3 regions of the Mesorhizobium sp. LCM 4576 genome follow, and region 2 is predicted to be linked to each of the others. Evidence: predicted binding sites of a transcription regulator. Region 2 holds the regulator's gene; each other region holds the start of a gene.
What was found. Region 2 encodes PhoB, which activates phosphate uptake and scavenging genes when phosphate is short. Its sites were predicted from a motif close to TGTCATNNANCTGTCAT; they were not measured.

Region 1: LCM4576_RS17465 (ceramide glucosyltransferase) is a predicted target of PhoB. The motif match lies at 1,692-1,708, and genes of this name have one in related genera.
Region 3: LCM4576_RS29710 (YdcH family protein) is a predicted target of PhoB. The motif match lies at 1,752-1,768, and genes of this name have one in related genera.

What each region holds. Positions count from the first base shown of each region.
Region 1 is NZ_MDDT01000026.1:28,588-32,762, reverse strand. It holds gene LCM4576_RS17475 (Hsp33 family molecular chaperone) at 114-1,145, shown strand; gene apaG (Co2+/Mg2+ efflux protein ApaG) at 1,197-1,589, opposite strand; gene LCM4576_RS17465 (ceramide glucosyltransferase) at 1,863-3,005, shown strand; gene LCM4576_RS17460 (O-succinylhomoserine sulfhydrylase) at 3,024-4,175, opposite strand, start outside.
Region 2 is NZ_MDDT01000037.1:15,738-18,018, forward strand. It holds gene pstB (phosphate ABC transporter ATP-binding protein PstB) at 1-218, shown strand, start outside; gene phoU (phosphate signaling complex protein PhoU) at 239-946, shown strand; gene phoB (phosphate regulon transcriptional regulator PhoB) at 964-1,653, shown strand; gene LCM4576_RS21065 (ROK family protein) at 1,979-2,281, opposite strand, start outside.
Region 3 is NZ_MDDT01000060.1:1,647-4,642, reverse strand. It holds gene LCM4576_RS29725 (5-(carboxyamino)imidazole ribonucleotide synthase) at 1-790, opposite strand, end outside; gene purE (5-(carboxyamino)imidazole ribonucleotide mutase) at 787-1,284, opposite strand; gene LCM4576_RS29715 (YdcH family protein) at 1,404-1,607, opposite strand; gene LCM4576_RS29710 (YdcH family protein) at 1,838-2,017, shown strand; gene ispG (flavodoxin-dependent (E)-4-hydroxy-3-methylbut-2-enyl-diphosphate synthase) at 2,270-2,996, shown strand, end outside.

The sequences.
Region 1 (4,175 bases), on a different contig from region 2:
CCTGACCGCTTCCGGCCCGATCGGGGTCAACTTGATCTGGGGATATGTGATGCCTATTTGCGGGCCATCACGTAAATTGAACGCGCTTCGACGCATGCGGCTCATCGGGTTGCATGGCTGCGCCCCGGAGTTTTGTCATGTTGGAAACCCATACCTTGGCTGAGCATAGACCCCAACTCGGTGAATTCGGCTTCGCCGGCGACGATCACGTCGTGCCCTACGAGGTCGCGCCGCTCGATGTGCGCGGCCGCACCGTGCAGCTCGGGCCGATGCTCGACGCCATTTTGAGCCGTCACAATTATCCCGAGCCGGTCGCCCGCCTGCTGGCGGAAGCCTGCGTGCTCACCGTGCTGCTCGGCACCTCGCTGAAGTTCGAGGGCAAGTTCATCCTGCAGACCCGCACCGACGGTCCGGTCGACATGCTGGTGGCTGATTTCACCACGCCGCATGCGCTGCGCGCCTATGCGCGCTTCGATGCCGACCGGCTGGAGGCGCTGGTCGCCGCCGGCGAGGCCTCGCAGCAGACGCTGCTTGGCAACGGTGTCCTGGCTTTGACCATCGACCAGGGCGCGCATACGCAGCGCTACCAGGGCATCGTCCAGCTCGACGGCACCTCGCTGGAGGACGCCGCGCGCACCTATTTCCGCCAGTCGGAGCAGATCCCGACCGACATCAAGATGTCGGTCGCCAAGCTGGTGACGCCCGGCCCGGCCGGCGCGCGCGAGCAGTGGCGCGCCGGCGGCATCCTGGCGCAGTTCCTGCCGCAGGCGCCGGAGCGCATGCGCATTCCCGATATTTCGGGCGGCGACGGCGACGACCGCGAGGTGACGGACCATCCGGCCGACAATTCCTGGCAGGAATTGCTGGCGCTGCTCGGCACCATCGAGCCGACCGAGCTGATCGATCCGACGGTCGGCGCCGAGCGGCTGCTCTACCGGCTGTTCCACGAGCACGGCGTGCGGGTTTTCAGCAGTGTGCCGGTCGCCGACCAGTGCTCCTGCTCGCGCGAGAAGATCCACGGCATTCTCGAAGGCTTTTCGGCCGAGGAGATCAAGGACTCGACCGAAGACGGCGGCATTCATGTCGCCTGCGAGTTCTGCTCGACGCAATACGACTTTGATCCGGCCGAGTTCGCGGCGGAGTGAGAAAGCTCCGGTTCCTCTCCCCGCTTTGCGGGGGCGAGGAACTCAAGTTCTCTAATTCACCGTCCTCTTCGTCCCCGGCATGTCGAGCGAGAAGGCGGGAATGGCGATATCGAACGTCTCGCCGCGGCCGTTGCGCATCGTGTAGTGGCCGACCATGATGCCCGACGGCGTCGAGAGCGGGCAGCCTGACGTGTATTGATAGCTGTCGCCGGGATTGAGTTCCGGCTGATCGCCYACGACGCCGGCGCCGCGCACCTCCTCGACCCGGCCCTGGCCGTCGGTGATGTGCCAGTAGCGCGACAAAAGCTGCACGAATTCGTCGGAGCGGTTGTCGATCGTCACCTGATAGCCCCAGACATAGCGATTCTCGGACGGATCGGAGCGGTCCTCCAGATAGAAGGGCCTGACCAGCACTTCGATGTTGCGCGTCACTGCGCGATACATGGGCCACTCCGGTTGCCGCGGCGGAACATTGGTCGCGCTTCGCTGTTACGGACGCAGCGCCGACCATCCTGCCAGCCTTGTAGCGCACGTGCCGAAAAACAATGTCATTTAAGTGACACATGACAATGTTGGTGTGCACAAACCGTGCGGGGTGACTCGGGCGCTCTGCAACGGATGAATGGCTGGCTGCGGCCAAGAGCAATTCCAGGAAAGTGTGAGCGGTTTTCCGTCCGGAATTGCGTGAAAGCAAAGAGATAGAGTGACCAGATCTCGATGGAACTGACTATCGCAGCCGGCCTGGCTTCGTCAGCCCTTCTTCTGTCKAATRTCGCCAYCATTCTGCTCGCCTCCTCGCGGCTGAAACGGCGCCATGTCATTGRGGCGCCTGACGGCCCGCAGCCGGTCTCGATCATCGTGCCGTCGCGCGGCGTCGAGCCGTTCACGCAGGAGACCCTGGAGCGCGCCTTCTCGCTCGACTGGCCGGGCTATGAGCTGATCTTCTGRGTCGCGCATGCCGAGGACCCGGTGGTGAGGCTCATCGATGCGGCGATCGTGCGCCACCCCAAGGTTCCGGCGCGGCTCCTGATCGGCGACGACCGCGTCAGCGCCAATCCCAAGCTCAACAACTGCGTCAAGGGCTGGCGGGCGGCGCGGCACGATTGGGTGATCCTCGCCGATTCCAACGTCTTGATGCCGAAGGACTATGTGCAGCACCTGATGGCGGCCTGGCGGCCGGACACCGGCCTTGTCTGCTCGACGCCGATCGGCTCGCGGCCGGACGGTTTTTGGGCCGAAGTCGAGTGCGCCTTCCTCAACACGCTGCAGGCGCGCTGGCAATATGCCGGCGAGGCGCTCGGCCTCGGCTTCGCCCAAGGCAAGAGCATGTTGTGGAACAAGCCGATGCTGGACACCAATGGCGGCATCCAGGCTTTGGCCGCCGAGATCGCCGAGGACGCGGRCGCCACCAAGCTGGTCAACAGCCTGGGCTTGCGCGTCAATCTCGTCGCCTCGCCTTTCGAGCAGCCGCTCGGCCAGCGCAGCTTCYCCGAGATCTGGTCGCGGCAGACGCGCTGGGCGCGGCTACGCCGGGTGACGTTCCCGCTCTTCTTTGCGCCGGAGATCCTGACCGGCGCGGCGACGCCGCTGCTGCTGGCGCTGATTGCCGCCGCAGGGGCCGGCATCAGCCTGCCCACAACGGCCTTGTGCGTGCTGGCGATCGCTTATCTGCCGGAGTGCCTGCTGGCCTCTGCCAAGAGTTGGTACCTGTCGCCGCGCAGCGTCACCGCGATGATCGTGCGCGACGTCCTGCTGCCCGCCATCTGGGCGCGCGCCTGGTTCGGCGGCGCCGTCGAATGGCGCGGCAATGCCATGACCATCCGCACCAAGGCCATGACCGAGCTGGAAGAGCTCGCCTGAAATTTGGGTCGCGGCTTCCTATTTGGCCGCTTTCAGCGCCTCTTCGATGTCGGTCAGCAGATCGTCGGTGTCCTCCAGACCGACGGAGAGCCTGAGCGTGCCGGGCCCGATGCCGAGTTCGGCGCGGGCCTCGTCGCTCAGGTTCTTGTGCGTCGTGGTTGCGGGATGGGTGATCAGGCTCTTGGCGTCGCCGAGATTGTTGGAGATCAGCACGATGTCGAGCGCGTTCTGGAAGGCGAAGGCCGCCTGCTTGCCGCCCTTGACGTCGAGGCAGATCAGCGTCGAGCCGCCAGACATCTGCTTCTTCACGACATCCGCCTGCGGATGATCGGCGCGGCCCGGATAGATGAGGCGGGCGATCTCCGGGCGGCCGGCGAGGAAATCGGCGATCTTGCCGGCGCTCTCGGTCTGCTGGCGCACGCGCAGCGGCAGCGTCTCCAGGCCTTTCAGCAGGGTCCAGGCGTTGAAGGGCGACAGGCTCGGGCCGGTGTGGCGGAAATAGTCGTGCAGGTTCTCGTCGATCCACTTCTTGTCGGACAGGATGACGCCGCCGAGACAGCGGCCCTGGCCGTCTATGTGCTTGGTCGCCGAATAGACCACGATATGCGCGCCGAGCTGCAACGGCTTCTGCTGCAGCGGCGTGGCGAAGACATTGTCGACGATGACTCGCGCGCCGATCGAATTGGCGAGCTTGGCGACCGCGGCAATGTCGACCACCTCCAGCGTCGGGTTGGTCGGGCTTTCCAGGAAGAACAGCTTGGTGTTCGGCCTTACCGCCTTTTCCCAATTGGCTATGTCGGTGCCGTCGATCAGCGTCGCCTGGATGCCGTAGCGCGGCGCCAGCGTCTCGACCACCCAGCGACAGGAGCCGAACAGCGCGCGTGCGGCGACGATATGGTCGCCCGCCTTGACGCTGCAGAGCAGGGCGGCGGAAACGGCCGCCATGCCGGACGCGGTGGCGCGGGCATCCTCGGCGCCTTCCAGCGCGCACATGCGCTTTTCGAACATGTCGACGGTCGGGTTGGCGTAGCGCGAATAGATGAAGCCAGGCTCTTCGCCCTTGAAGCGGGCTTCGGCCGCTTGCGCCGTCTCGTAGACATAGCCCTGGGTGAGATACATCGCCTCGGCGGTCTCGCCATATTGCGATCGCAGCGTTCCGCCATGCACGAG
Region 2 (2,281 bases):
CGCTGTCGACGGCCAAGATCGAGGAGCTGATCGACGAATTGCAGGCCGACTATACGATCGTCATCGTCACCCACAACATGCAGCAGGCGGCGCGCGTCTCGCGGCAGACGGCGTTCATGTATCTGGGCGAGCTGGTGGAGTTCGACCGGACCGAGAAGATCTTCACCTCGCCCCGCGAGAAGCGCACCCAGGACTACATCACCGGCCGCTTCGGCTGAAGACATACGAGGACATCATCATGGCCGAACATACCGTCGCCTCCTTCGACGAGGATCTGAGGCAGATCAGCCGGCTCATCAACGACATGGGCGACCTTGCCGCCTCGATGGTCRGCGCCTCGACCAGGGCGCTGCTCGAAAGCGACAATGCGCTGGCGCAGCGCGTCGTCTCCGACGACGCCATCATGGACGCAAGGCAGCGCGAGCTCGACGACCGCGCCATCACGCTGATCRCCAAGCGCCAGCCGATGGCCGACGACCTGCGCAGCGTGGTCGGAGCGATCCGCATGGCGGGCGACCTCRAGCGCATCGGCGATCTCGCCAAGAACATCGCCAAGCGCGTCGGCTCGGTCGGCGTCAGCGCCGCGCCGCGCGACCTCACGCATTCRATCGATTCCATGGCGCAGATGGTGCTGATCCAGGTCCAGGGCGTGATCCAGGAATACACGGTGGGCGATGCCACGGCGCTGGCCAAGCTTCGCAACGACGACGAACGCATCGACGTCAAATACACATCCGTCTTCCGAGAGCTGTTGACCTATATGATGRAAGATCCGCGCAACATCACCGCTTGCACGCATCTTCTGTTCTGCGCCAAGAACCTCGAGCGCATCGGCGACCATGTGACCAACATCGCCGAGAACGCCTATTATGTGTTGACCGGCACGCAATTGCCCGCCAACCGTCCGAAGCAGGACGAGACGGCAATGTCGGCGCCGGCGGCCTGACGGAAAAGGTTACMCCGATGATCGCGCCACGCATCATGGTGGTGGAGGACGAGGAGCCGCTGGGGGTGCTGCTCCGCTACAATCTCGAATCCGAGGGTTACCAGGTCGAAGTGGTGACCCGCGGCGACGAGGCCGAAATCCGCCTTCAGGAAAACGTTCCCGACCTGCTCGTGCTCGACTGGATGGTGCCGGYGGTGTCCGGCATCGAGCTTTGCCGGCGCCTCAGGATGCGGCCAGAGACCGAGCGGCTGCCGATCATCATGCTGACCGCGCGCGGTGAAGAGAGCGATCGGGTTCGAGGTTTGTCCACCGGCGCCGACGACTATCTGGTCAAGCCGTTCTCGACGCCGGAGTTCATGGCGCGCGTCAAGGCGCTGTTGCGCCGCGCAAAGCCTGAGGTGCTGTCCAGCGTGCTCAAGGTCGGCGACATCGTGCTCGACCGCGAATCGCATCGCGTCTACCGCAAGAAGAGCGAGATCAGGCTCGGCCCGACCGAGTTCCGGCTGCTCGAATTCATGATGCGCCACCCCGGCCGCGTGTTCTCGCGCAGCCAGCTGCTCGACAATGTCTGGGGCGAGACGATCTATATCGACGAGCGCACCGTGGACGTCCATGTCGGCCGCCTGCGCAAGGCCGTCAACAACGGCCGCATGCCCGACGTCATCCGCACCATCCGCGGGGCGGGCTATGCGATCCGGGAGGATTAGGTTCGCCGTTCGCAGAATGACGCGTCCGCTACCGGATCGCATGCGTTGGCGAGTAGCCGGGACGGTCGTGCTTCGTCATCGACGGGCGGAGCAAGGAGCGTAGCGACGCAGCGCAGACCCGAGGATCCATTCCGTGACGTCGACGCGCTGCGGCGGCGCAGAATTCTGCTCGGCTGCGCCCGACGTCCGAGGTAACGGAATGGATTCCAGGGTCTCCGCGACGGAGCTTCGCTCCTGCTCCGCCCTGGAATGACGAAGCTTCGGGGCCTTCGCTAATCTCCGGTGTCCAGCGGGACACTCGAAACCAACGATCACTCAAAGTGGCTCAAGCGACGTGCTTGCCCGCTCTTGCCTGAACCCCCGGCGCGAAAATCTCCTGGTCGACGAAGGTCAGCGCGCGCATGGCGCAGCCTTCGCGGATCAGCGGCAGCTCGTTCGGCTCGGTGTCGAAGGAGATCGATTCCGAATGCTGGCCGCCGGCGGTCTGGGCGATCGCCTTCCTCAGCGCCGGCTCGATCAGGTCGAAGGCGGCCGCGCTGACGCCGACCATGGCGACGGGCGCCGGATCGATGAGGGCGAACAGGCTGCCGAGGCCGAAGCCCAGCGCCTCGCCGGCCCGGCGATAGGC
Region 3 (2,996 bases), on a different contig from region 2:
GCGAACCGTCGGCAAGCACGAAGAATTCGACGCCGATGACGCCGACATAGTCGAGCGCGGAGAGGATTTTGGCGGCCGCGTCCTTGGCGGCCGCCGCTGTCGCCGGATCAATCGCGGCTGGAAGCGTCGAGGTGCGCAGGATGCCTTCGCGGTGGACGTTTTCCGCCGGATCGTAAGCCGCGACGGATCCGTCCAGCCCACGCGCGGCGATCACCGAAATCTCGCGCTCGAAGGCGACGAGCGATTCGAGGATCAGCGGCACATTGCCCATGGCCTCGCAGACACCGGCAAAACCGGCCGTTTCCATGTTGCGGAAGACGCGTTGGCCCTTGCCGTCATAGCCCATGCGGCGGGTCTTCAGCACGCCGCTGCCGTTGAACGTCTTGAGCGCCTCGGTCAGCTGGTCGTCATTGCCGACCGGACGGAACTCCGCCGTCGGGATGCCGATACCGTTGAGGAAACTTTTCTCGGTCAGGCGATCCTGCGCCACTTCGAGCGCGCGGGCCGGCGGATAGACCGGAACCCTCGCCGCCAACGCTTCGGCAGCGGCGACCGGAACATTCTCGAATTCGTAGGTGACGACGGCGCTGGAGGCAGCCAGATCGGCAAGCGCTGCCGGATCGTCATAGGCGGCGACGATCTGCCGGTTCGCGACCTGCGCGGCCGGGCAGTCGGGCTGGGGCTCCAACACGACGACGCGATAGCCGAGGCGCGCTGCGGCCATCGCCAGCATTCGGCCGAGCTGGCCGCCYCCGATGATGCCGATGGTCGATCCCGGAGCGAGATTCACGGCGTGTCCGTCGGTTCGGCGGCGACCTTGGCGGTCTGCGCAGAGCGCCAGGCGTCGAGCCGGGCTGCAAGCTTGTCGTCGTTCAGTGCCAGCACGGCGGCGGCGAGAAGGGCGGCGTTCGCCGCGCCCGCCTTGCCGATGGCCAGCGTGCCGACCGGGATGCCGGCCGGCATCTGCACGATGGAAAGCAGCGAGTCCTGGCRCGACAGCGCCTTGGATTCGACGGGAACGCCGAAGACCGGCAGCGGCGTCATCGCCGCCGTCATGCCGGGCAGGTGCGCCGCGCCGCCGGCGCCGGCGATGATCACCTTGTAGCCGGCGGCCTTGGCGCCCTTGGCGAATTCATAGAGACGGTCGGGGGTCCGGTGCGCCGAGACGATCAGCCGCTTGTGCGGGATGCCCAGCGCCTCGAGCGTCTCCGCGGCCTGGCGCATCGTCGCCCAGTCGGACTGGCTGCCCATGATGATGGCGACGTCGGCACGCTGATCGGTCAAGGCTTCGCTCCCCGGCGACAAAGGCGCGCCTTAGCGGAATTCGCCTGCTGCCGCAAGGATTGTCGATGCCTGCAGTCCTTTCGGCCGGCGCGGTCCACGGCCTTGGCCGTCGCCTCAGCTCAGGCGATGATGTCGGGGATGATGCGGTCTTCCAGCGCCGACAGCCGGTCTTTCAGCATCAGCTTCTTTTTCTTCATGCGCTGGATCTGAAGCGGGTCGCAGCCTGTGGCGATCATCGCGTTGATGGCGGCGTCGAAATCGGCGTGTTCCTGTTTGAGCCGGGAATATTCGAGGCGTATTTCAGCCTGTTCCTGTTCGGACATTATCTACCGTTTTGCGTATGCATCGCCCAATCGGGCTGGTTGGGCGGGACCGGTTGGTGACCGGCGCGCAGCCCTTATCACATTTCACTTTGTCGTGGAATGCTACCACGTGGCATTCGACATCGAGATTGGTTGGTGGCAAACTATCATCGTGCCGTCACAGTCGCAACCTGCGGTGGAGGCGCCCYCGACGGCTGCAATCGAGGAAACCATGAAAGGGAGAACCAATCATGTCTCTTGCATCCCATCTTGATGAGCTGRAGCGAAAGCACGGCGATATCGAGCGCGAACTTATCGACGCGATGAACCATCCTTCGGTAGACGACCTCGAGATCGCCACTCTCAAGCGGCGCAAGTTGGCAATCAAGGACGAGATTGAAAAGCTGAAGGTGAAACCGACCGCACACTGAAACTCCTCTAGGCACCATAACCGCTCCCGCCGCGGTGCAGCCTCCCGGTGGCAAGAAATGCCACCGGCTGGTGTTTTACGCTGAATTTCCCGACCGCTTTGGGCGCCATTCGGCAGGCCGATGCTTCCTTTTGAGCCGCGCGGCGGCAAATTGGGAGCAGCGGATTTGACGGCCTTGCCTGCCGGTTGCCATTGACAAGCCATCTTTGCTCCGCCACCTCATGCCCGGAACTTTCAGATGAAGGCGGCCGGCATGACCGGATATTTTTCCTCTCCCTTTCCGCGGCGCAACTCGGTCGGCGTGTCGGTCGGCGGCGTGATCGTCGGCGGCGGCGCCCCGGTCGTCGTGCAGTCGATGACCAACACCGACACGGCCGATGTCGATCAGACCGTTGCCCAGGTCGCGGCGCTGCACCGCGCCGGCTCGGAAATCGTGCGCATCACGGTCGACCGCGACGAGAGCGCGGCCGCGGTTCCGCGCATTCATGAGCGGCTGCTGAGGCTCGGCATCGACGTGCCGCTGGTCGGCGATTTCCACTATATCGGCCACAAGCTGCTCGCCGATCATCCGGCCTGTGCCGAGGTGCTGGCGAAATATCGCATCAACCCTGGCAATGTCGGCTTCAAGGACAAGAAGGACCGGCAGTTCGCGGCCATCGTCGAGATGGCGATCAAACACGACAAGCCGGTGCGCATCGGCGTCAACTGGGGCTCGCTCGACCAGGAGCTCTTGACCCGGCTGATGGACGACAACCAGGCGAAGGGCTCGCCGCTCACCGCGCAGGAAGTGACGCGCGAGGCGATCGTGCAGTCGGCGATCCTGTCGGCGGAGATGGCCGAAGAGATCGGGCTTGGCCGCGACAAGATCATCCTGTCGGCCAAGGTCAGCGGCGTGCAGGATCTGATCGCCGTCTATACCGAGCTCGCCACCCGCTCCGACCATGCGCTGCATCTGGGTCTCACCGAGGCGGGCATGGGCA